Regions from separate parts of the Bradyrhizobium sp. BEA-2-5 genome, predicted to be linked through region 1. Evidence: predicted binding sites of a transcription regulator. Region 1 holds the regulator's gene; each other region holds the start of a gene.
What was found. Region 1 encodes PhoB, which activates phosphate uptake and scavenging genes when phosphate is short. Its sites were predicted from a motif close to TGTCATNNANCTGTCAT; they were not measured.
Positions count from the first base shown of each region.

Region 2: RX327_RS26680 (UDP-2,3-diacylglucosamine diphosphatase) is a predicted target of PhoB. The motif match lies at 2,782-2,798, and genes of this name have one in related genera.
Region 3: RX327_RS11705 (alkaline phosphatase D family protein) is a predicted target of PhoB. The motif match lies at 5,513-5,529, and genes of this name have one in related genera.

Region 1 covers NZ_CP136629.1:981,061-988,404, forward strand. The annotation lists gene pstS (phosphate ABC transporter substrate-binding protein PstS) at 1-992, shown strand, start outside; gene pstC (phosphate ABC transporter permease subunit PstC) at 1,222-2,211, shown strand; gene pstA (phosphate ABC transporter permease PstA) at 2,216-3,064, shown strand; gene pstB (phosphate ABC transporter ATP-binding protein PstB) at 3,061-3,879, shown strand; gene phoU (phosphate signaling complex protein PhoU) at 3,986-4,702, shown strand; gene phoB (phosphate regulon transcriptional regulator PhoB) at 4,832-5,542, shown strand; gene RX327_RS04485 (IS110 family transposase) at 5,586-6,527, opposite strand; gene RX327_RS04490 (GcrA family cell cycle regulator) at 6,875-7,344, opposite strand, start outside.
Region 2 covers NZ_CP136629.1:5,635,859-5,643,202, forward strand. The annotation lists gene RX327_RS26670 (threonine/serine dehydratase) at 1-801, opposite strand, end outside; gene RX327_RS26675 (glycosyltransferase family 1 protein) at 858-1,949, opposite strand; gene RX327_RS26680 (UDP-2,3-diacylglucosamine diphosphatase) at 1,946-2,758, opposite strand; gene thiD (bifunctional hydroxymethylpyrimidine kinase/phosphomethylpyrimidine kinase) at 3,162-3,959, opposite strand; gene RX327_RS26690 (Lrp/AsnC family transcriptional regulator) at 4,155-4,400, shown strand; gene RX327_RS26695 (cytochrome c) at 4,523-5,452, opposite strand; gene RX327_RS26700 (CHRD domain-containing protein) at 5,618-6,040, shown strand; gene RX327_RS26705 (c-type cytochrome) at 6,190-6,636, opposite strand; gene RX327_RS26710 (xanthine dehydrogenase family protein molybdopterin-binding subunit) at 6,740-7,344, opposite strand, start outside.
Region 3 covers NZ_CP136629.1:2,500,945-2,508,288, reverse strand. The annotation lists gene RX327_RS11725 (PLP-dependent aminotransferase family protein) at 1-765, shown strand, start outside; gene RX327_RS11720 (amidohydrolase family protein) at 881-2,161, opposite strand; gene RX327_RS11715 (hypothetical protein) at 2,394-2,624, shown strand; gene RX327_RS11710 (aldo/keto reductase) at 2,696-3,514, opposite strand; gene RX327_RS11705 (alkaline phosphatase D family protein) at 3,843-5,423, opposite strand; gene RX327_RS11700 (hypothetical protein) at 5,670-6,101, opposite strand; gene RX327_RS11695 (indolepyruvate ferredoxin oxidoreductase family protein) at 6,336-7,344, opposite strand, start outside.

The DNA.
Region 1 (7,344 bases):
TCGTCGCAGCCGGCATGATCGCCGCTTCGACGGCAGCCTTTGCGGCCGACATCACCGGCGCCGGCGCGACGTTCCCGTTCCCGCTCTATTCGAAGTGGGCTGACGCCTACAAGAAGGAGACCGGCAACGGTCTGAACTACCAGTCGATCGGTTCGGGCGGCGGCATCAAGCAGATCCAGGCCAAGACGGTGACCTTCGGCGCCACCGACGCGCCGCTCAAGCACGAGCAGCTCGAGAAGGACGGTCTCGTGCAGTGGCCGATGGTAATGGGCGCGATAGTCCCGGTCGTGAACCTCGAAGGCATCAAACCGGGTGACCTGGTCCTGTCGGGCGAAGTGCTCGGCGACATCTATCTCGGCAAGATCACCAAGTGGAATGACGCGGCGATCGCCAAGCTCAATCCGAAGCTGACCCTGCCGGGCGATGCGATCACCGTCGTGCGCCGTTCGGATGGTTCGGGCACCACCTTCAACTTCACCGACTATCTCTCCAAGTCGAATGCCGAGTGGAAGTCGAAGGTCGGTGCCGGTACCGCGGTCGAGTGGCCAACGGGTGTTGGCGCCAAAGGCAATGAAGGCGTCGCGGGCAATGTCAGCCAGACCAAGAACTCGATCGGCTATGTCGAGTATGCCTATGCCAAGCAAAACAAGCTGACCTACGGTGCCCTGATCAACAAGTCTGGTAAGACCGTGCAGCCGACTGTTGCGGCCTTCCAGGCTGCAGCCGCCAACGCCGACTGGGCCGGCTCCAAGAACTACTATGTGATCCTGACCGACCAGCCCGGTGAGACGTCGTGGCCGATTACCGGCGCGACCTTCATCTTGATGCACAAGGATGCGACCGACAAGGCGGCGTCCCAGGAAGCCATCAAGTTCTTCAAGTGGGCGTTCGAGAAGGGCGACAAGGCGGCCGAAGAGCTCGACTACATCCCGATGCCGGACTCGGTCGTCAAGCTGATCGAGAAGACCTGGTCGTCGGACATCAAGAGCTAAGTCCGACGCTGCGACAGGACCTGTGCCGACTCGATCGAGGCACAGGTCGAGCGACCAAGACCCGGTCTCCATCACCGCGGCAACAAGCGCGGGATCGAGGCCGGGGTTCGCGCCTCAAGGGGCGTGGCTGGAACGACGACGCCCGGCCAAATGCGTCAGTGAAGATCGCTTCGGGGCGTAGCGGTTTGCGTGGCTTTTGCATACTAAAGAGGGGATTGGCGTGGCAGACATGGCTGTTCAGAGCGATGTGATGGAAGCCGCGGGACCGTATGATCGCGCCAAGGCCTTGGGCGCGTTCAAGCTCGGTGACATCACCTTCTACTGGATCACGCGGCTTTCCGCGATCTCGGTGCTGCTGATCCTCGGCGGCATCATCATTTCGCTGATCGTGGGCGCCCTCCCGGCGATCAAGGAATACGGCCTGTCGTTCCTGTGGACGCAGCGCTGGGCCCCTTCGGCCGATCCGCCCGTGCTCGGCGCGCTCGGGCCGATGTACGGCACGCTCGTCACCTCCTTCATCGCGATGCTGATCGCCATTCCCGTCGGGCTTGGCATCGCGATCTTCCTCACCGAGCTCTGTCCGCAATGGCTGCGCCGCCCGATCGGCATGGCGATCGAGCTGCTCGCCGGCATTCCCTCGATCATCTACGGCATGTGGGGCTTCTTCGTGCTGGGCCCGTTCCTGGCCAACACCTTCCAGCCCTTCATGATCAAGGTGTTCGACGGCGTGCCCGTGCTCGGCGCGATCTTCGCAGGTCCCCCGTCCTATCTCAGCCTGTTCAATGCCGCGCTGATCCTCGCCATCATGGTGCTGCCCTTCATCACTTCGATCTCGGTCGACGTGTTCAAGACGGTGCCGCCGGTGCTGAAGGAAGCCGCCTACGGCGTCGGCTGCACCACGTGGGAAGTCGTGCGCAGCGTGGTGATCCCGTATACCCGCGTCGGCATCATCGGCGGCGTCATGCTGGCGCTGGGCCGCGCGCTCGGCGAGACGATGGCGGTGACTTTCATCATCGGCAATTCGTTCCGCATCTCCTCGTCGATCTTCGCTCCGGGCACCACGATCTCGGCGGCGATCGCATCCGAGTTCGCCGAGAGCGACGGCCTGCACCAGTCCGGCCTGATCCTGCTCGGCCTGCTCCTGTTCGTGCTGACGTTCTTCGTGCTCGCAGCCGCGCGGCTGATGCTGATGCGCCTGGAAACCAAGGCCGGAAAGTGAAGCCATGAACCCGATCTATAATTCGCGCCGCCGCCGCTGGGACATCGTCATCCGCGGCCTCTGCATCGGCGCCGCGCTGTTCGGCGTCACCTGGCTGGCCCTGATCCTGATCACGCTGCTCTATAACGGCCTTGCCGGCCTCAGCGTGCAGCTGTTCACCCAGAACACGCCGCCGCCCGGATCGACCGAGGGCGGCCTGCGCAACGCCATCGTCGGCTCGGTGATCATGACCGTGATCGGCGTCGGCATTGGCGCGCCGCTCGGCATGTTCGCCGGCACCTATCTCGCCGAGTACGGCCGCAACGACAAGCTGACCTCAGTGATCCGCTTCATCAACGACATCCTCTTGTCGGCGCCCTCGATCATCATCGGCCTGTTCATCTACGGTGCGGTCGTGGTTCCGATGCGAGGCTTCTCGGCCATCGCCGGCGCGCTGGCGCTCGCCGTGATCGTGATCCCGGTGGTGGTGCGCACCACGGAGGACATGCTGCTGCTGGTGCCGAACCCGCTGCGTGAGGCGGCCTCCGCGCTCGGTCTGCCGCGTTCGCTGGTGATCAAGCGCATCGCCTACCGTGCGGCGCGCTCGGGCCTCATCACCGGCGTGCTGCTGGCCACGGCTCGCGTCGCGGGCGAGACCGCGCCGCTGCTGTTTACGGCGCTGTCGAACCAATTCTTCAGCCTCGGCCTGGACAAGACGATGGCCAACCTGCCGGTGACCATCAACAACTTCGTGCAGAGCCCCTACGCCTACTGGAAGCAACTCGCCTGGAGCGGCGCGCTGCTGATCACATTCACCGTGCTCGCGTTGAATATCGGCGCGCGTATCCTTGGTGCCGAAAGGGCCGCAAAATGACCGAGCTTTCTGTCTCCACGACTGCCGCGGGCCACGTTCCCCAGGTTCCGCTGCCGGAAGCGCCGCCGAAGGTCACCGCGCGCAACCTCAATTTCTACTACGGTGAGCACCATGCGCTGAAGAACATCAATCTGGCGCTGGGCACCAATCGCGTCACGGCCTTCATCGGCCCGTCCGGCTGCGGCAAGTCGACCCTGCTGCGCATCTTCAACCGGATGTACGACCTCTACCCGGGCCAGCGCGCCACCGGCCAGCTGTTGCTCGACCACACCAACATGCTCGACCCCAAGCTCGACCTCAATCTGCTGCGCGCACGGGTCGGCATGGTGTTCCAGAAGCCGACCCCGTTCCCGATGACGATCTACGAGAACATCGCCTTCGGCATCCGCCTCTACGAGAAGATCTCGAAGTCCGAGATGGACGGTCGCGTGGAGAAGGCGCTGCGCGGCGGCGCGCTGTGGAACGAGGTCAAGGACAAGCTCAACGCCTCCGGCCTGTCGCTCTCCGGCGGCCAGCAGCAGCGCCTCTGCATTGCCCGCACCGTCGCGGTGCGGCCCGAGGTGATCCTGTTCGACGAGCCGTGCTCGGCGCTCGACCCGATCTCGACCGCCAAGGTCGAGGAGCTGATCCAGGAATTGTCCGAGAACTACACGATCGCGATCGTCACCCATAACATGCAGCAGGCGGCGCGCGTCTCCGACAAGACCGCCTTCATGTATCTCGGCGAGTTGATCGAGTTCGACGACACCAGCAAGATCTTCACGTCGCCGAGCGACCGGCGCACGCAGGATTACATCACCGGCCGGTTCGGCTGACCGGCGCATGATCCGGAAAAGTGGCAACCGGTTTTCCGATCAGGTCATGCTAAAATTCAGGACACGAAACCATGATCCCCGGGACCATGGTTGAGGGAGACAAGCCATGGGTTCTGAACATACCGCAAAGGCTTTCGATACCGACCTCCAGGAACTCACGCGCCTGGTCGCCGAGATGGGCGGCATCGCCGAGCGCATGATCGTCGATTCCGTCGACGCGCTGATCCGCCGCGACGTCACGCTCGGTCAGCGCGTCGTCGCCGCCGACATCGAGATCGACAATCTGCAGCGCAACATCGAGGAGCGCGCCGTGCTCACCATCGCCCGCCGCCAGCCGATGGCCGTCGATCTGCGCGAGATCGTCGGGGCCATGCGCGTTGCGACCGACCTCGAGCGGATCGGCGATCTCGCCAAGAACATGGGCAAGCGTGTCGCCGCGCTGGAGACCGACTTCCACCCGCTCAAGCTGTTCCGCGGCCTGGAGCACATGACCGACCTCGTGCAGCAGCAGGTCAAGTCGGTGCTGGACGCCTATGCCGCGCACGATCTGCCGGCGGCGATGGCGGTGTGGAAGGGCGACGAGGAAGTCGACGCCATCTGCACCTCGCTGTTCCGCGAACTCCTCACCTACATGATGGAGGATCCGCGCAACATCTCGTTCTGCATCCATCTGATGTTCTGTGCCAAGAACATCGAGCGGATCGGCGACCACGCCACCAACATCGCCGAGACCGTGTTCTACATGATCGAGGGCCAGGCGATCACCGACAAGCGGCCGAAGGGCGACATGACGACCTTCGCCACGACGGTGCCGGGCAGCTGAGGCTTGATCGGCAAGCGCGGAACCGGATTGTCCTTCGACAACTCGTTTCCGCGGGGACTATGCTCAAGGAAGTAAGCGTTTCGGTTTGCGTCTGGGCAACGGATCACCACAGAGAAAGAACTTAAACCGATGAGCGCACGCATTCTGGTAGTCGAAGACGAGGAAGCGCTGACGACGCTGTTGCGCTACAATCTCGATGCGGAAGGCTATGACGTCGAGACGGTGATGCGCGGCGATGATGCCGACACCCGCCTCAAGGAGCACATTCCCGATCTGATCGTGCTCGACTGGATGCTGCCGGGCCTGTCGGGCATCGAGCTGTGCCGGCGGCTGCGCACCCGTCCCGAAACCAAGCAGCTGCCGATCATTATGCTGACCGCGCGCGGCGAGGAAAGCGAGCGGGTGCGGGGACTTGCGACCGGTGCCGACGACTACATCGTCAAGCCGTTCTCGGTGCCGGAGCTGCTGGCCCGCGTGAAGGGCCTGCTCAGGCGCGCCAGCCCCGAGCGGCTCGCCACCGTGCTCGCCTATGGCGATATCGAGCTCGACCGCGACAAGCGCCGCGTGGCGCGTTCGGGCCGGCCGATCGATCTCGGCCCGACCGAATACCGTCTGCTGGAGTTCTTCCTGGAGCATCCCGGCCGCGTGTTCTCGCGCGAGCAGCTGCTCGACAGCGTCTGGGGCCGTGACATCTACATCGACGAGCGCACTGTCGACGTCCACATCGGCCGCCTGCGCAAGCTGCTCAATCTCGGCCGCGAGCAGGATCCGATCCGCACCGTCCGTGGCGCCGGTTATGCGCTGGACGATCGGTTTGCGAAGGCGGAGCCGCAGCCGTAACGGCCACAACTAGTGCGCAATTGCGCACGGGAGCCGGCAACTGTTATGTCGGCTTGGTCTGCAGGTAGGGCTTTCTGTCGCGCATCATGGCGTTGAGGACCGTTAGGAGCTTCCTGGCGACGGCAATGAGAGCGAGCTTGGCTGGTTTGCCGACCTGTCGCAGCCGCGCGTAGAAGGCCTTGAATGGATCGGCCCGACGAACCGCGTTCAGAGCCGCCATATAGAGGGCGTCACGAACGCGCTTTCGGCCGCCGGCGATCTTGCGTTTTCCACGGAAGGCGCCGCTGTCGACGTTGAAGGGGGCAAGGCCCGCGAGCGCGGCGATCTGCTTCGCTCCAACATGTCCAAGTTCCGGCATCTTCGCGATCAGCTGCATGCAAGCCACGGGACCCACGCCCGGCAGTGAGCGCATCAACCGCGCATCGTCCGCGATCTCCGGCTCGGCCTTGGTCAATGCGTTGATATCGGCCTCGATCTCGGCGATCTCGCCGTCGAGAACCTCAATGAGCCGACTGATCCGTTCGGCCATGGCGCGGTCGTCGGCCTCGCTGCGCCGGTTCTTCTCCTGCGCGCGCATGAGAACCAGTTGGTCCCGCCGTTTTGCAAGCCCTGCCAAAGCGTTGCGGGCGGGATTGGCGGCCCGCTCGGTTGCCGGCTGCATGACCCGGCCAAAGGCCGCCAGCATCCGTGCATCGATCGGATCGGTTTTGGCAAGTTGGCCGCTGGCCCGCGCAAAATCGCGAGCTCGAGCCGGATTGATCCGAGCGAAGCGGACACCGGCCTGGCTTAGGGCCTCGCGAAGCGCGAGGTCATAGGCGCCCGTGGCCTCGAAGACGACCAGCGCATCGCATCGCCAACGCGCCACCTGCTGTGTGATGGCCTGTGCCGCGTTGGCGATGCGCCTGGACACGCCGTCAGCTTCATCAAAGATATCGAGATGCTTCTTGGAGACGTCGATTCCGACATAACGAGGGGGTATGATCACGGTGCCTGTCCCTGTGATGCGAGGTCTGTTGGCGCAGCCTCGTGCAACTGTTCAGGTTGGTAATGGAACGGGCGGGAGGCCGAGCCGGCTCACGGCGTCAAGCGCCAAGGACCCAACGGCTTCCCGCCCAACCCATCCTGACAGACTTCCAAGACACAGGGACCCATAACCACGAATGGGCGTTGTTAGAGAGCCGTCTGGCCGCTTGCCGATTGCGCCGGCCGCGGCGTATGGGTCCCGGCATGCGCCGGGACGACGCTGGGCATATAGCCGAGCTACGTCACACAAAAAAATCCCCGCTTTCGCGGGGATTTGTTTTTGAGTTCTTCCGACGTTTTCCCGAGTGCTCACTTGATCTGCGGTTTCGCCGACGGCCGGCGGCGATCGGCGGCGGGCTGGTAGGCCACGCGCGAATGCTGGGCGCAGTAGGGCAGGCCGGAGAGCGCCTTGCCGCCGCAGAAGAAGAAATCCGGGCTCGATGGATCGCCGACCGGCCAGTGGCAGGTCGCCTCGTTCAGCTCCAGCAGTGACAGCCGCTGGCTCATCGGCACCACGTTGTCGTAGGTGACGGGTTCGGCCTCGACCTCGACCTCGAAGGCCTGCGCCAGCGCGGTGTTGCCGCGGGCAACGGGGCGGGTCACCCGCATCATGTGCTGCGCGGGGCGCGCCTTGCGCGGCCGGGGCGCTGCCGACGAAGGGCTCTTGGCGCGGCCGGACAAGCCGAGCCGGTGCACTTTGCCGATCACGGCATTGCGGGTCACATTGCCGAGCTCCGCCGCGATCTGGCTGGCCGAAAGTCCGGCCTCCCAGAGCTTTT
Region 2 (7,344 bases), 3.8 Mb from region 1:
TGCTGTGACGCCGCGCGCGAGCAGCTTGCTGTTGATCGCAAAGGTCATCTCGCCGGGCATCAAGGCCATCAGCGCATCGCAGATGGTGCGCGCCGCGACCGGATGCGCCTGGCGATGCCCGACCTTGAGCGACAGGGCGTGATCGTCATAGCCCGCGGGCTCGGCGACGATCACCTGGGCTTGCGGATATTTCGCCTTCACCGCGGTCGCAACACCCGCGATCAATCCGCCACCCGAAGCGGGCGCGACCACGATGTCGGGCGTCAGTCCGAGCGCGGCCATGTCCTCGGCGATCTCGCGGCCGGCGGTGCCCTGCCCCGCGATCACGAAGGGATCGTCATAGGGCTTCACCAGCGTCGCGCCGCGCTTCTCGGCGATGCCGCGCGAGATCGCCTCGCGGTCGTCCTTGTCGCGATCGTACAGCACGACCTCGGCGCCGTAGGATCTGGTGCGCTCGCGCTTCGACAGCGGCGCGTCCGCCGGCATCACGATGGTGGCCTGCATGTCGAGGATCTTTGCCGCGGCTGCCACGCCCTGGGCATGGTTGCCCGAGGAGAACGCAACCACGCCGCCGGCGCGCTTGTCCTGCGGGATCGAGAACACCTTGTTGAAGGCGCCGCGGAACTTGAACGAGCCGGTGCGCTGGAGCATCTCCGGCTTCAGGAAAATCTGGCTGCCGACGCGTTCGTTGAGAACGGGGAAGGTCAGGAGCGGCGTGCGCACCGCGAACGGCGCGACCACCCTTGCGGCGGCATCGATGTCCGCGGCAGCGACGGGTGGATTGAGAACGGTGTCCGTCATTCGCGATTTGTATCGCGGCGCCGGGCTGGCGGGCAAGACGCTTTAGCGTGACCTGACTAGCGTGAGGTCGGCTGGGTCGCCGGCAGCGCCACAAAATGGTGCTCTTCGGCACCGAATTCGAGCGCCTCCCCCTCGCCGTCTGGCGGCGCGGGGCGGACGTTCATGCAGCGGTCGATGAACACCCGGGCTGAGGCTTGCCAGGTGTGAAGCGCGGCAAAATCGACGCAGGCCTGCCGCGGGATGCTGAGCGCCTCCAGGCAGGCATGGCGCAGATCCGCGTCGAGCACGCCGACCGGCGCCGCGCCGATCACGTCGCGGGGACCGGTGACCGGAAAAGCGGCAACCGGCAGGCCGCTGGCCAACGCTTCCAGCAGCACCAGACCAAACGTATCCGTACGGCTCGGGAAAACGAACACATCGGCCGCGGCGTAGATCTCAGCCAATTCTTCCCCATGGCGGGCGCCGAGGAACACAGCGTCCGGATATTTCCGCTCCAGCGAGGCCCGCGCCGGGCCGTCACCGACGATGACCTTGGTGCCGGGCAGATCGAGGTCGAGGAAAGCCTCGAGATTCTTCTCCACCGCGACCCGGCCCACGCTGAGATAGACCGGCTGCGGCAGGCAGAGATCGACGTCGCGCGGATGGAACAGCGCGGTATCGACGCCGCGCGACCACAGCACCACGTTGCGGAAGCCGCGCTGACGCAACTCGGCCGCCAGCGCCGGAGTCGCCGCCATCACCGCCCGGCTCGGCCTGTGGAACCAGCGCAGCGCCCGCCACACCCAGGCTTCCGGGACAGGCGTCCGCGCCGAGACATATTCGGGGAAGCGGGTGTGGAAGCTGGTCGTGAACGGCAGCTTGCGCTGGCGGCAATAGCGGCGGACCGCAAGCCCGATCGGGCCCTCGGTCGCGATATGGATGCTCTCGGGCCTCGCCGCCTCGATCAGACTTGCGACCTTGGCCCGGTACGGCAGCGCCAGCCTCAGATCGCGGTAGCTCGGCATCGCGAAGGTGCGGAATTCGTCCGGCGTCAGGAAGCTCACCTCGACGCCGAGCGATTTCGCCGCCTGTGCCATCATGGTCAGCGTGCGGACAACCCCGTTGACCTGGGGATGCCACGCATCGGTCGCGACCAGGATATGCGTCATGCAGCGCGTGCCGTCACTCGCGGAACCGGCGCGATCCGGCGCACCGGGTCGGCCCAGGTGATGATCTCGAAATGGCCGTCGTCATGCTCGACCAGGGCGGTGCAGCTCTCAACCCAGTCGCCGCAATTCATGTAGCGGATGCCGGCCTCGTCGCGGATCACGGCGTAGTGGATGTGGCCGCAGATCACGCCGTCCGCTTCGTGGCGCCGCGCCTCGGCGGCGAGCGCCTGCTCGAACGCGCCGATATAGTTGACGGCGTTCTTGACCTTCTGCTTGGCCCATTGCGACAGCGACCAGTAGGGCACACCGAACAGGCGGCGGAAGAAGTTGACGAGGCGATTCATCTGGATCGCGAAATCGTAGGCCTTGTCGCCGAGATGGGCGAGCCAGCGCGCGTTCTGCACCACGAGATCGAAGATGTCGCCGTGGATGACGAGATAGCGCTTGCCGTCGGCGCCGGCGTGAACCGTGTTCTCGACGACGTCGATGCCGCCGAAATGCGTGCCGTAATAGTTGCGCAGGAACTCGTCGTGATTGCCGGGGATGTAGATGATCTTGGCGCCCTTGCGCGCCTTGCGCAGCAGCTTCTGGACGAGATCGTTATGCGATTGCGGCCAATGCCAGTTCGATTTCAGCGCCCAGCCATCGACGATGTCGCCGACGAGATAGATCGTGTCGGCATCGTGGTAGCGCAGGAAGTCGAGCAGTAGATCGGCTTGAGAACCGCGGGCTCCGAGATGGACGTCGGAGATGAACAAGGTGCGAAAGCGCCGCTCCGGGCTTTCTTCACTCAAGGAGTCGCTTCCCATGCCTGTGCACCTAACAGATTCCTGTGACAAGGCGATGACGATCCCCGCGACCCAAGGCCCCACAAACAGTTAACGAGAATCAGCAGTACGCCGCTTCCCTGCGGATAACAGCAGCGTGCGACAATCTGGCGACATCGGCGGTCGCGACTGTGTGGAAGAGGCACTGAAATGCACAGGAACGCTGATCTACCGTCATTGCGAGCGACGCGAACCAATCCATTGCGCCGCAAGCGGGGAGATGGATTGCTTCGTCGCTATCGCTCCTCGCAATGACGAGCTCCATCTTCAGTGAACGAAGACGACGTAGCCCGGATGAAGCGCAGCGTAATCCGGGGTTCTGCGTCCGCGGATGATCTGTTCCCGGATTTCGCTGCGCTCCATCCGGGCTACGCAGCTCCGGGCTTCAATAATATTTGTGAAAGTGATGCACCGGCCCATGGCCGTGGCCGACGGCAAAACGATCGGCGGCGGCGATTGCTTCGGTGATCCAGGCCTTGGCGTTGCGCACGGAGGTCTCCATGCTCTCGCCCTTCGCGAGCCCTGCTGCGATTGCCGAGGACAACGAGCAGCCGGTGCCATGCGTATTGGCGGTCGCAATCCGCGGCGCAGCCAGCGCGATGCTGCGCTCGGCGTCGATCAGATAGTCGATGCTGTCGGCGCCGTGGCCGTGGCCGCCCTTGACCAGCACCGCACGACACCCCATCGCCAGCAATCGGTTGCCTTGTCGCTCGACGTCGGCCTCGCTTGAGGCGACCGGCTCGTTCAAGAGCGCCGCCGCTTCCGGCAGGTTCGGCGTGATCAGCGAGGCCAGCGGAAACAGCAGGGTCTTCAGCGCATCGACCGCCTCGGCGGCAAGCAGCCGATCGCCGGAGGTAGCGACCATCACCGGATCGAGCACGACATGGCGCGGCGCCCAGCGCCTCAGCCCATCGGCGATCGCTGCAATTGTCTCGGCCTGCGCCACCATGCCGATCTTGACCGCGCCGACCTCGAGGTCGGAGAACACCGCATCGATCTGTGCGGTGACGAATGGCGCGGGCACCGGATGGATGCCACTCACCCCGGTGGTGTTCTGCGCGGTCAGCGCCGTGATCGCGGAGGCGCCATAGACCCCGAGCGCCGCAAAGCTCTTGAGGTCGGCCTGGATGCCCGCCCCGCCCGAGGAGTCCGAGCCGGCAATGGTGAGCGCGACCGGCGTCATCTTGCAGCACCAGCGGTTGATACGAATGAGACCATCACGAACAAGACCATGGCCTGTCCTAGCCCGGCCGCCGATCGGCAGCAAGTTCGCCTGACTTTACCGCAAGTTGGCCTCGCCTTGACCCCTCGCCTCGCCCCCTTGCCTTGGCCGCCCGTTTTGGGCCTATAGTCGCGGAAATCCCCGGAGACGACTTCGATGGTTCCTTTCTTCGTCCAGATCAAATGCAAGCTCGGCCAGTCCTATGTGGTCGCCAACGCGCTCGCCGAAGCCGAGATCGCCTCCGAGATCTACTCCACGGCCGGCCAATACGACCTGCTGGTAAAGTTCTACGTCGACAAGGACACCGACATCGGCCATTTCGTGAACGAGAAGGTGCAGGTGCTGCCGGGCATCCAGGACACCCTCACCATCATCACCTTCAAGGCGTTCGGCGCGAAGTAGGACGCGCCCGCGAGAGCATGATGAGATCAGGTCGAGCTTGAACGGCGTCGAAAGTTCACCTCTCCCTTGGGAGAGGTGAACCGAAACCGCGGCGAGCCGATTCAACCAAAACCCATCCCGCTTTACGACTCCTTCTCCTTCTTCACCGGCTTCGGCGGCCCCTCGACCGGCAGCAGCGACTTGATGTACTCGGCGATCGCGTCGCGGTCGGACGACGACAGTTGCGAGGTGTTGCGGATCACACGCACCATCGACCCACCGGCGGAGTCGCCGTCCGGCGTCTGGCCGCTCTCGAGGAAATAGGCGATATCCTTCACACTCCAGTCCGAGATCCCCCTCGGCGTGATGTTCGGAACCCATCCCTCGCCTTCCGGATTCGGACCGCCGGCAAAGCGCTGGCCGGAGATGATGCCGCCGAGCGCATTGCGCGGGCTGTGGCACTCGGCGCAATGGCCGAAGCTGTTGACGAGATAGGCACCGCGATTCCACTGCGGCGACTTGCTGGTGTCGGCGACGAAGGGCTTGCCGTCCATGAACAGGAACTTCCAGATGCCGACATTGCGCCTGACGTTGAACGGAAACGGCAAATCGTGGTCGCGCACCTTGCCGGCGACCGGCGGCAAGGTCTTCAGATAGGCGAACAGGTCGCGCACATCGCTGACCTTGGCGTGCTGATAGGACGGATACGGAAACGCCGGGAAATAGTGCGCGCCCGATGGCGAAGTACCTTTCATGACCGCGGTGACGAAATCGGCCTCGCTCCAGCGGCCGATGCCGTCGTTCGGGTCGGGCGAGATGTTCGGCGCATAGAAGGTGCCGAATGGCGAGGGGATCGCGAGCCCGCCGCCGAGCCGCGTGCGGTCGTCCTGCTTCGGCACGGCATGGCAGGAGGAACATCCCCCGGCATTGAACGTTGTGAGGCCGTTGGCCAGGTCAGGCTGATAGGCAGGCAGCGCGCCGGCGGCAACGGTCGCGGGGATCGTCAGCCACCAGAACACGCCAAAGCCGATTACGCCGGCCAGAATCGCCAGGAGGAAAATTCGTCGCAGCATTCACCGATCCGTCATTGGTCGCGTCAGTCCATGGACCAGTATGATGGCAACCAGTCGGACAAGCTCGCATCAAATTTGCCGCACCCACGATCATTTGGGGAATAAATCCGAAAAGCTGCTGTTTGAAGATTGCAACCATCCTGTGACGTCAAAGGGGAGAGAACCATGTCGAACAAGACCTTGCTTGCCACGCTGACGCTCGGCGCCGCGATCGCCCTCGCCGGTCCGGCCTTTGCCGAGAAGTTCACGGCGAAGCTGGACAGCAAGAGCGAAGTGCCGCCGAATACCAGCACCGCCACCGGCACCGCCGACATCGACTACGATGCCGCCAGCAAGAAGCTGAGCTGGAAGCTGACCTATTCCGGCCTCTCGGGTCCGGCCACCGCCGCGCATTTCCACGGCCCCGCCGAGGCCGGCAAGAATTCCGGTGTCGCGGTCGCCATCCCAAACGCGACGTCGAGCCCGGTCGAAGGCAGCGCAACATTGACCGACGCGCAGGCCGCCGATCTGCTCGGCGGCAAGTACTACATCAACATCCATACTGCAGCCAATCCGGGCGGCGAGATCCGCGGCCAAGTAACCAAATAGCAAGTGACGAAGTAATCCGTCACCAAGCAATCCTGACCAAGCAATCGTCGCGAACGCGCTCCAACAAGAAACGGCCGACACAAAAAAGGGCGGACGCCTCGAAGCGTCCGCCCTTTTCATTGATCGAACGACGATGAGCCGAACGGCGATCAGCCCTTCTTGAGGCGATAGGTCTCGTGGCAGCCGCCGCACTGCTTGAACAGCGGCGGCATTTCCGCCTTCAGCGTGTCGAGGTCCTTGACCTTGCCTTTGGTATCGGCGACGGCCTTGGCGAAGCTCGCGATGTGCTGCTCGAAGCCGGCCTTGTCTTCCCAGATCTTCGGCGCGGCGGAATAGTCGCCATCCGGCTTGAGGCCCTTGCTGCTTGCCGGGAACAGCGTCGGCAGCTTCTTGGCGGTGTCTTCGAACTTCACCAGCGCAGCATCGACCGCCGCCTGGTCGTAGGGCTTCTCGCCCTTGATCATTGCCGCGATCGCGCCCGCGTTCTTGCCGGTCTCCTTCATCTGGGCCTGGGTCTGCTTGACCTGATTCTGGTCGGCCACGACAGCACCAGCACTCAACGCAAGCATTGCAGCAACGACGACAATCCGCTTCATCGGCAAAACCCCTCAATTCCGCTCTGTCCCGGTCCGCGATCTGCAGCCGGCCTGGTTTGCAAAACACCGCAGGCGGAATCTTCATTCCGCCTGCGACAATTTATCAGAGATTATGGCGGCGCTGCGCCTCGCGGATTGCGATCCACACCCGCTCCGGTGTTGCCGGCATGTCGATGTGGTCGATCTTGTATTCGCGCCAGAGCGCGTCGACGATGGCGTTGACGATCGCCGGGCAGGAGCCGATCGCGCCGGCCTCGCCCGCTCCCTTCACCCCCATCGGATTGGTCTTGCAGGGGATGTTGTTGGTCTCGAACACGAAGGCCGGCCCGTCAGCCGCGCGCGGCAGCGCGTAGTCCATGAAGGTCGCGGTGATAAGCTGGCCGTCGGTGGCGCCATACACCACCTGCTCCATCAGCGCCTGGCCGATGCCCTGCATGGCGCCGCCATGGACCTGTCCCGCCAGCAGCAGCGGATTGAGCGTCTTGCCGAAATCGTCGACGATCACGTAGTTGACGATCTTGATGATGCCGGTGGCCGGATCGATCTCGACCTCCGCGACGTGGGTGCCGTTCGGATAGGTGCCGTCGGCGCTGGCAAAGGTCGCGCTGCCGTTCAGCTTCGATGGATCGACGCCCGGCCGCTTGGCGAGATCGGCGAACGAGATCGAGCGGTCGGTGCCGGCGATGCGGATGCGGCCCTCGGAGATCT
Region 3 (7,344 bases), 1.5 Mb from region 1:
GCTGCAGCACTCGCCGATCACAAGCGGCGCGGCATCACGCCGAAATACATCTACACCATCCCGACGGTGCAGAACCCGACCGGCTCGATCCTTCCCGAGAGCCGCCGCGCCGAGATGCTGAAGCTCTCAAGGGAATACGGCGTGCCGATCTTCGAGGATGATTGCTATGCCGATTTGATCTGGAGCGGCGAACGGCCGCCGGCGATCTACGCGATGAGCCCGAACGGCGGCGTGATCCATATCGGCTCGTTCTCGAAGTCGATCGCGCCGGCGCTGCGCGTCGGCTTCATCGTCGCGCCCTGGGAGGTGATGTCGCGGATGCTGTCGCTGAAGACGGATGCCGGGTCCGGCGCGCTCGAGCAGATGGTGCTCGCGGAATATTGCGCGCCGCATTTTTCGACCCATGTGCCGCGCCTGACCAAGGGCCTGCGCGCCAAGCTCGACACGCTGATGGAAGCGCTCAACGAGCAGTTCGGCACGGCCGCCGAGTTCGAGGAGCCCAAGGGCGGAATCTTCCTCTGGGTGAAGCTGCCCGACCAGGTCGATACGCTGAAGCTGTACCAAGCCGCGCTTGCCGCCGGCGTCTCGATCAATCCGGGGCCGGAATGGTCGACCAACAAGAGCCATTCCAGCTCGCGGCTGCGGCTGTGCTTTGCAAGCCCCACGCATCAGCAGATCCGCGAGGGCGTCGCCGTGCTGGCCGAGGTCTGCCGCAAGGAATTCGGCGTGCCGGCCCGCAGCGCCAATGTGGAGAAGTGCGGCTAACGACTTCGAATAGGTGGTCCAAGCGGCAAGCTGGATTGCTTCGTCGCTACGCTCCTCGCAATGACGGCTAGTTGCGTCGTCGTTGAAGCGAAGCAATCCATGTTTCCACCTGCCCTCACCTCACCGAAAATGGCGCCTGATAGGGCCGGCCGAACGGCACGCCGTTGACCACGGTCTGCACCGGCTTCAGCAGCAGATTGCCGTCGCGCTTGTTGTTGCGGGTGTCGACGAAGGAGACCGGACCCTCGACGAGGTCCATGATCGCGACATCGCCGGGCGCGCCACGCTGCAGCGTGCCGATCTTCGGGGTCCGGTTGATGATCCGCGCCGGCACCGAGGTCGCCATCGCCACCACCTGATCCAGCGACGAGCCCATCGCGAGGAACTTGCTCATCACGTTCGGCAGGAACGGGATGCCGGGCGAGTTGCCCGAGAAGACATGGATGTCGGAGGAGATCGTATCGGGCGCGCAGCCGGCGGGAATCGCGATCTCGGCCACCGTGAAATCGAAGCTGCCGCCGCCATGGCCGACGTCGAACAGCACACCGCGCTGCTTGGCCGCGAGCGCCGCCGGCAACAGCTTGCCCTCCTGGACGATATTGGTGAAAGCGCCCGACACGTTCGGCGCACCGGAATAGGCATGGGTCAGGATATCGCCCGGCCGCAGCAGATTGAGGATGTCGGACATCAGCTCCCTGGTCTCGACGCCGCCGATATGCACCATCATCCGCGCCGGCCAGCCGCACATCTCGCAGGCCCGAATGCCGCGCTTCAGCGGCTCGAGACCATGCTTGAAGATGACGTTTTCCGACATCCGCACCTTGACCCCGATCAGGAAGTCGGGGTTCTCGGCCAGCGCCATCGCACAGGCTTCGACTTGGGCGTTGTCGATGTTGTAGAGCTCGGCCACCGGGAATGCCGACAGGCCGTTGTTGGCGATGTGGACGAAGGCGTAGATCCGCGCCCGCGATTGCGCCACGATGAAGCGCCGCAGCGCCGCGAGGTTGTTGACGCCGGCGTCGCCCGCCGAGACCACCGTCGTGGTGCCCTGGAATTGCACCAGCTCGTCGGCGGGAATGCCGATCGCCGATCCGTACGGGTAGACGTGGCAGTGCAGATCGACCAGGCCCGGCATCACGAGCTTGCCCGAGGCGTCAATGGTCCTGGTGGCGCGAGTAGCCGGGATCTCGTCTTCGATCGCCTCGATGATGCCCCAGCGGATGCCGATGTCGCGCTTGCCGCGCAGCGACTGGCTGGGATCGATGACATCGCCGTTCTTGATCACGAGGTCGAACTTGTCGTCCGGCCCCATCGCCGCAGCGGCCGGCCCGGCGAGGGCTGCGGCAGCGGCCGATCCCGTCACTTTCAAAAAATCCCGGCGTGAAAATTCGCTCACGGCAACGTCCCCCCGAACATTGATTTTTATGGCGCGATGATGCGTCGGACGCAGCGGTTAGGCAAGGCCGGGAAAGCCGCCCGTGCGCTCGCTCATCGGTTGTGCCTACCAACACGCGACGGCAGCAGCGTTCGAGGCAGTTGCTGAACAAGCGTTCAGAAAACTCCTCTGGTTCCTCAGGAACGTTTCAATCTCCGTACGGTTTTCTCTTCGCTTGTTTGAGGAGGATGAGATGAAAAAGATTGGCTTTGTTCTCGCGGCGGTTGGTGCGCTTGCGGTGGCCGTTCCGTCGATCGCGAGCGCCGAGACGGTCGTGATCAGACATGGCGGTCATCATCACTGGGACCGCGGCTGGGGCGCACGCGCCGAAATGCGCCATGACCGTGGCTGGCATCGCGGTTGGCATCATGGCTGGCATCACGGCCATGACCGGACGGTGATCATCAAGCGTCATCACTACTAAAGACCGACACAACGGAAAATGGCTCCTCACGGAGCCATTTTTTCTTATCTGCTTCCTCAGGGCCAGCGGCCTCAATCCCACGCCGGCGCAAACCCCGGATTGACGCAGCGCATGTCCTTGCGCAGCGCCGCAATCGCCTTGCGGTCCTCGTCGTCGAGCTTGACCTTCAGTGCGTCGAGGTTGGCCTTTTGGCTTTCGGCGCGCGAGGCTTTCGGAATGGCCGCCACGCCATCCTGATCGAGCAGCCATTTCAGCGCCACCTGTGCAGCGGTCGCATCATGCTTGCTGCCGATTTTCGCCAGCGTCTCGTCGGTGGCGAAGCGGCCCTGGGCGAGCGGACAATAGGCCACCAGCGGGATCGATTTCGCGGCGAGATATTTGCGCACCGGCGTCTGGTCCAGCATCGCGTGATATTCGATCTGATTGCAGGCGATCGGCGCCTTGATGTCCTCGACCACGGTCTTGAGCAGCGCGGTGGTGAAATTGGCGACGCCGATCGCGCGGGTGCGGCCTTCCTCCTTCAGCTTCATCAGCGTCTCGAAGACGGCAGGCAGCTTCATGCTCCTCGACGGCCAATGCACGAGATAGAGATCGACATGGTCGAGCCTGAGCTTCTTCAGGCTGGCATCGAAGGCGCGCCGGATCGCGTCAGGGGCGAGGTTCTCGTGCCAGACCTTCGTGGTGACGTGCAGTTCCTTGCGCGCGACATTCGAGGCCGCGATGGCCGAGCCGATCGGCTCCTCATTGGCATACATCTCGGCGGTATCGAGGTGGCGATAGCCGATCGACAGCGCGCTCTCGACTGCGGCGCGGCAGGCATCGCCCTGCATGCGGAAGGTACCGAGGCCAAGCTTGGGCAGGCTGATGCCCTGTGTTTTCAGATTTTCCATGGATAGCTCCTGACGCGTGGGACGCCGATGCCATCGACGACGTCACGCCAGCAAATCGTTTCCTGGGAATGAAATTGGCAGGACTGCCGACACGCAGTCTGCCCGCAAACCGGCCCTTCGGGCAAGACGCCGGCAATCAAGATGTCGCGACGGGATCAGAGAGGGCGCTAGTGTCCCGAATCCGAAGTTCGCATCATTTGCCGCACCTTCGGAGCGAACTTCGGATTCGATAAGGACACTAGCAAACTTATGATTCTAGTGTGCTTTATGAATACGAAGTTCGTGAAAGTGGCTGCCGCGAAATCGCACGAACTTCGCATTCAGCACACTAGATGTGCTGCGCCATGATCTGACCAGGCCGCGCGTCCGGCCGCGGCTCGATATCGACCGACCAGAGATCGTGGTTGTCGACGTCCTTCAGCGTCACCGTCATCACGCCGGTCTTGCCGTCGATGTCGACGCGGCCGAAGAATTGCAGCCCGAAGCACGGCGCGAGATTGTCGCCCTGCTCGGCCGAGCAGCCCTGCTGATACATCGCGACCGGGCCAAAGGTGTCGTCGAGCTCGCCCGGCCCCCAGCTGCCGGCATGCAACGGGCCGGAGACGAACTCCCAGAACGGCTCGAAATCCTGGAATCGCGCTTTGTTCGGGTCGTAGTAGTGCGCGGCGGTGTAGTGCATGTCGGCGGTGAGCCAGACGATGTTGCAGATGCCGGCGCGCTTGATGGAGGAGAGCAGATCGGCGATCTCGTGCTCGCGCCGGTCGGGCGGCCCGTCGCCGAGCGCGACGGCGTCCAGGCTGATCAGGCCGATCGGCAAGTCGGCCGCGATCACCTTCCAGACAGCATCCGACGCCACCAGTTCCCGCTTCAGCCAGGCAAGCTGGCTCTGGCCGAGGATGCAGGCCTGGTCCGGATCGCCCTGCTTGTTCCAGCTGGAATCACGATAGGAGCGCATGTCGATCATGAAGACGTCGAGCAGCGGGCCGTAGGCGATCTTGCGATAGACCCGGCCATCGCGCTCCGGCATCAGCCGCATCGGCATGAATTCGTGGAAGGCGCGGCGCGCCCGCGCCACCAGGCGCGAGCTGCCGTCCGCCTCATAGCCGGTCGCATCGGTGGTGCCGGTCGGCGACCAGTCATTGGTCACCTCGTGATCGTCCCATTGCGCGAACATCGGCACCTCGGCGTGGAAGGCGCGGAAGTGATCGTCGAGATGGTTGTATTTGTAATTGCCGCGAAACTGATCGAGGCTCTGTGCGACGGCGGATTTCTCCTCGGTGACGATGTTGCGCCAGATCTCACCGTTGGAGAGTTTCTGCTCCGACGGCACCGTGCAATCGGCGTAGATGTGATCGCCGGAATGGATGAAGAAGTCCGGGCGCTCGCCCAGCATGGTGCGGTAGCTGCGCAGGCCGCCGCGCGCGGGGTCGATGCCCCAGCCCTGCCCGACGACGTCGCCGGACCAGACGAACGAGACGGGACGCCGGTCGGCCGGCGCGGTTCTGAAATGGCCGACCCGGCTTTCGCCTGATGTGCCGTCGCGGTCCTCGAAGCGCACGCGATAGAACAGGTCCTGGCCCGGCGGCAGGCCGTTGAGCAGCAGCTTGGCGGTGAAGTCGCGCTCGGGCAGCGCATCGGCGGACGCGGCGCGCAGGATGCTGGCGAAGCTTTCGACCGCGGCGCATTCGACGTGCATCCGCGCGGCACGATCGGCGCGGGCCCAGATGACAGCGGAATCGCTTGCGACGTCGCCGGACTGGATGCCCGCGATCGCCGGCCGATCCGCGGCGCGGCTCAGATATGGTTTGGCCAGCGCGCCGAATCCCGCCAGCGCGGCGGTCGACGCCGAGCGCACCAGAAGCTGGCGCCGGGTGAGGCCTCGCCGCCCCGCGGAGATCGCTGTCGGCATCGAATAACCTTCGTCGAATCGCAACGAAGGTTTTGCCTGCGCTCCTTGACTCCGGCCTTACGGTTTCTTGACTCTCCGCCGACGGTTTTGCGACGGCGGGATGACTCGGTTACGTCGATTGGAACGCAGCACGCCGAGCATTCGATCTAAACCCGTCATCCTGAAGCGCGAGCGGAGCGAGCCTCGAAGGATGACGGGCTTAACATTCTTGTGGATGCGCACGTGGATCTGCGCGAGAGCGCCGCCTCACCGATGCCAGTTGCAAATGCCGCCGGTGCGGCACGGCCAGGTCTGGATCCGTGTGTCGCGGGCCTCCGCATCGAGCGGGTTCGAGTGGCGGCGCGCGAGCTTGGCGCGGGCGGGCACGCGCACTTCCGCGCGCTTCTTCTCGTGCGGTGCGGTCACCCTGGTGGTCCGCACGGCTTTCTTCGGCGCGACTTTCGGCTCCTCGACCTGCGGCTCGACATTTGCATGCTGATCGGGGCCATGGTCGGTCTTCGCCTCGACCGGAACGGGCTCGAACTGCGTCGGCGGGCCAAGCCGCTTCGGCGACAGCACCGCCTTGGAGAGATCGAGGCTGAAGAATTCGCTGGGGCCGTACTCGTCGGCCAACGCCACGCCACCCCAAGTCAGGCACGCGGCGCAAACGATTGCAACAAAACCGTTTTTCAGGACCATCAAACGGCCTCCTGAAATCACTCGAACAGACAGCCATCATGTAGGGGCTCGGCCGTACGAATCCAGCCACCGCTTGCAGGCAGGGTTACCGGTCAACCAGGGCGGCCGTGGAAAGTTCCCGGTCGCCGCCTGGAGCCCTCTCCGCTCCGATGGAATCGGAACGTGGCTCCAGATTCTTGTTCTGACGCGTTTTCTTCGCGAACCGGTAGCCACTTCGCTCGAAAACGCTCTGCCCTATTCGGCCGCCTGCGCCAGCGGCTGGCTGATCGCGCGCTCCAGCCGCGCGCATTCGGTGCGATAGCGGGCGACGTTGCCCTCCTTGATGTGGCCATAACCACGCACGAGGTCCGCAGCCTTCGCCAGCGCCACGAGGCGCGGCAAGTCGAGCGGCTTCCTGCCGTCGAGGTGACGCAGGATCATCGCCGAATACTCGACCGGCAATGCGCGCTCCATCTTGCGCTCGGCGGTATAGCCGAAGATGTCGAAGGCGGTGCCGCGCAGGCCCTTCAGCTTCGCGAGCATGCCGAACGCGGTGAAAATCCACGGACCGAATTCGCGCTTCTGCAGCCGCCCGGTGACGGGATCGCGCTGGGCCAGCAGCGGCGGCGCCAGCAGGACCTTCAGACCGGAATTGCCTTGGAATTGCTCCCTCAAGGCCTTGCTGAACTCGCCGTCGGAATAGAGCCGCGCCACCTCGTACTCGTCCTTGTAGGCCATCAGCTTGAACAGGCCCTTTACGAAGGCCTCGGTCAGGTCCTGCGAGCCCGGCGCGGCCGCCGCCTCGGCGGTGCGGACGCGCGCGACATCGTCGAGATAACGCTTGGCGTAGGCCGCATCCTGATAGTCGGTGAGGAATTTGGCGCGGAACGCGATCGCCTCATCGAGCGTCTTCTTGGCCGGCGCGGCGCCGGCGCTCTTGAAGCGCGCGGCGCTGACCACGCGTTGCAGATCATGTGCGGCGAGCCGGCCCCATGAGAAAGCAGTCTTGTTCATCTCGATCGCGGCGCCGTTGATCTCGATGGCGCGCAGCAGGGCCTCCAGCGACAGCGGGATCGCGCCTTTCTGGAAGGCGAAGCCGAGCATGAAGGGATTGGTCGCGATGCTGTCGCCCATCAGCGCGGCGGCAATGCCCGTGGCGTCGATGATGTCGAGATCGCCTGGCGTCACCGCGCCGTTCAGCGCATCGCGCATCGAGCTGGCTTCGAAGTCGATATCGGGATCGATCACGAAGCTCGCGGTCGGC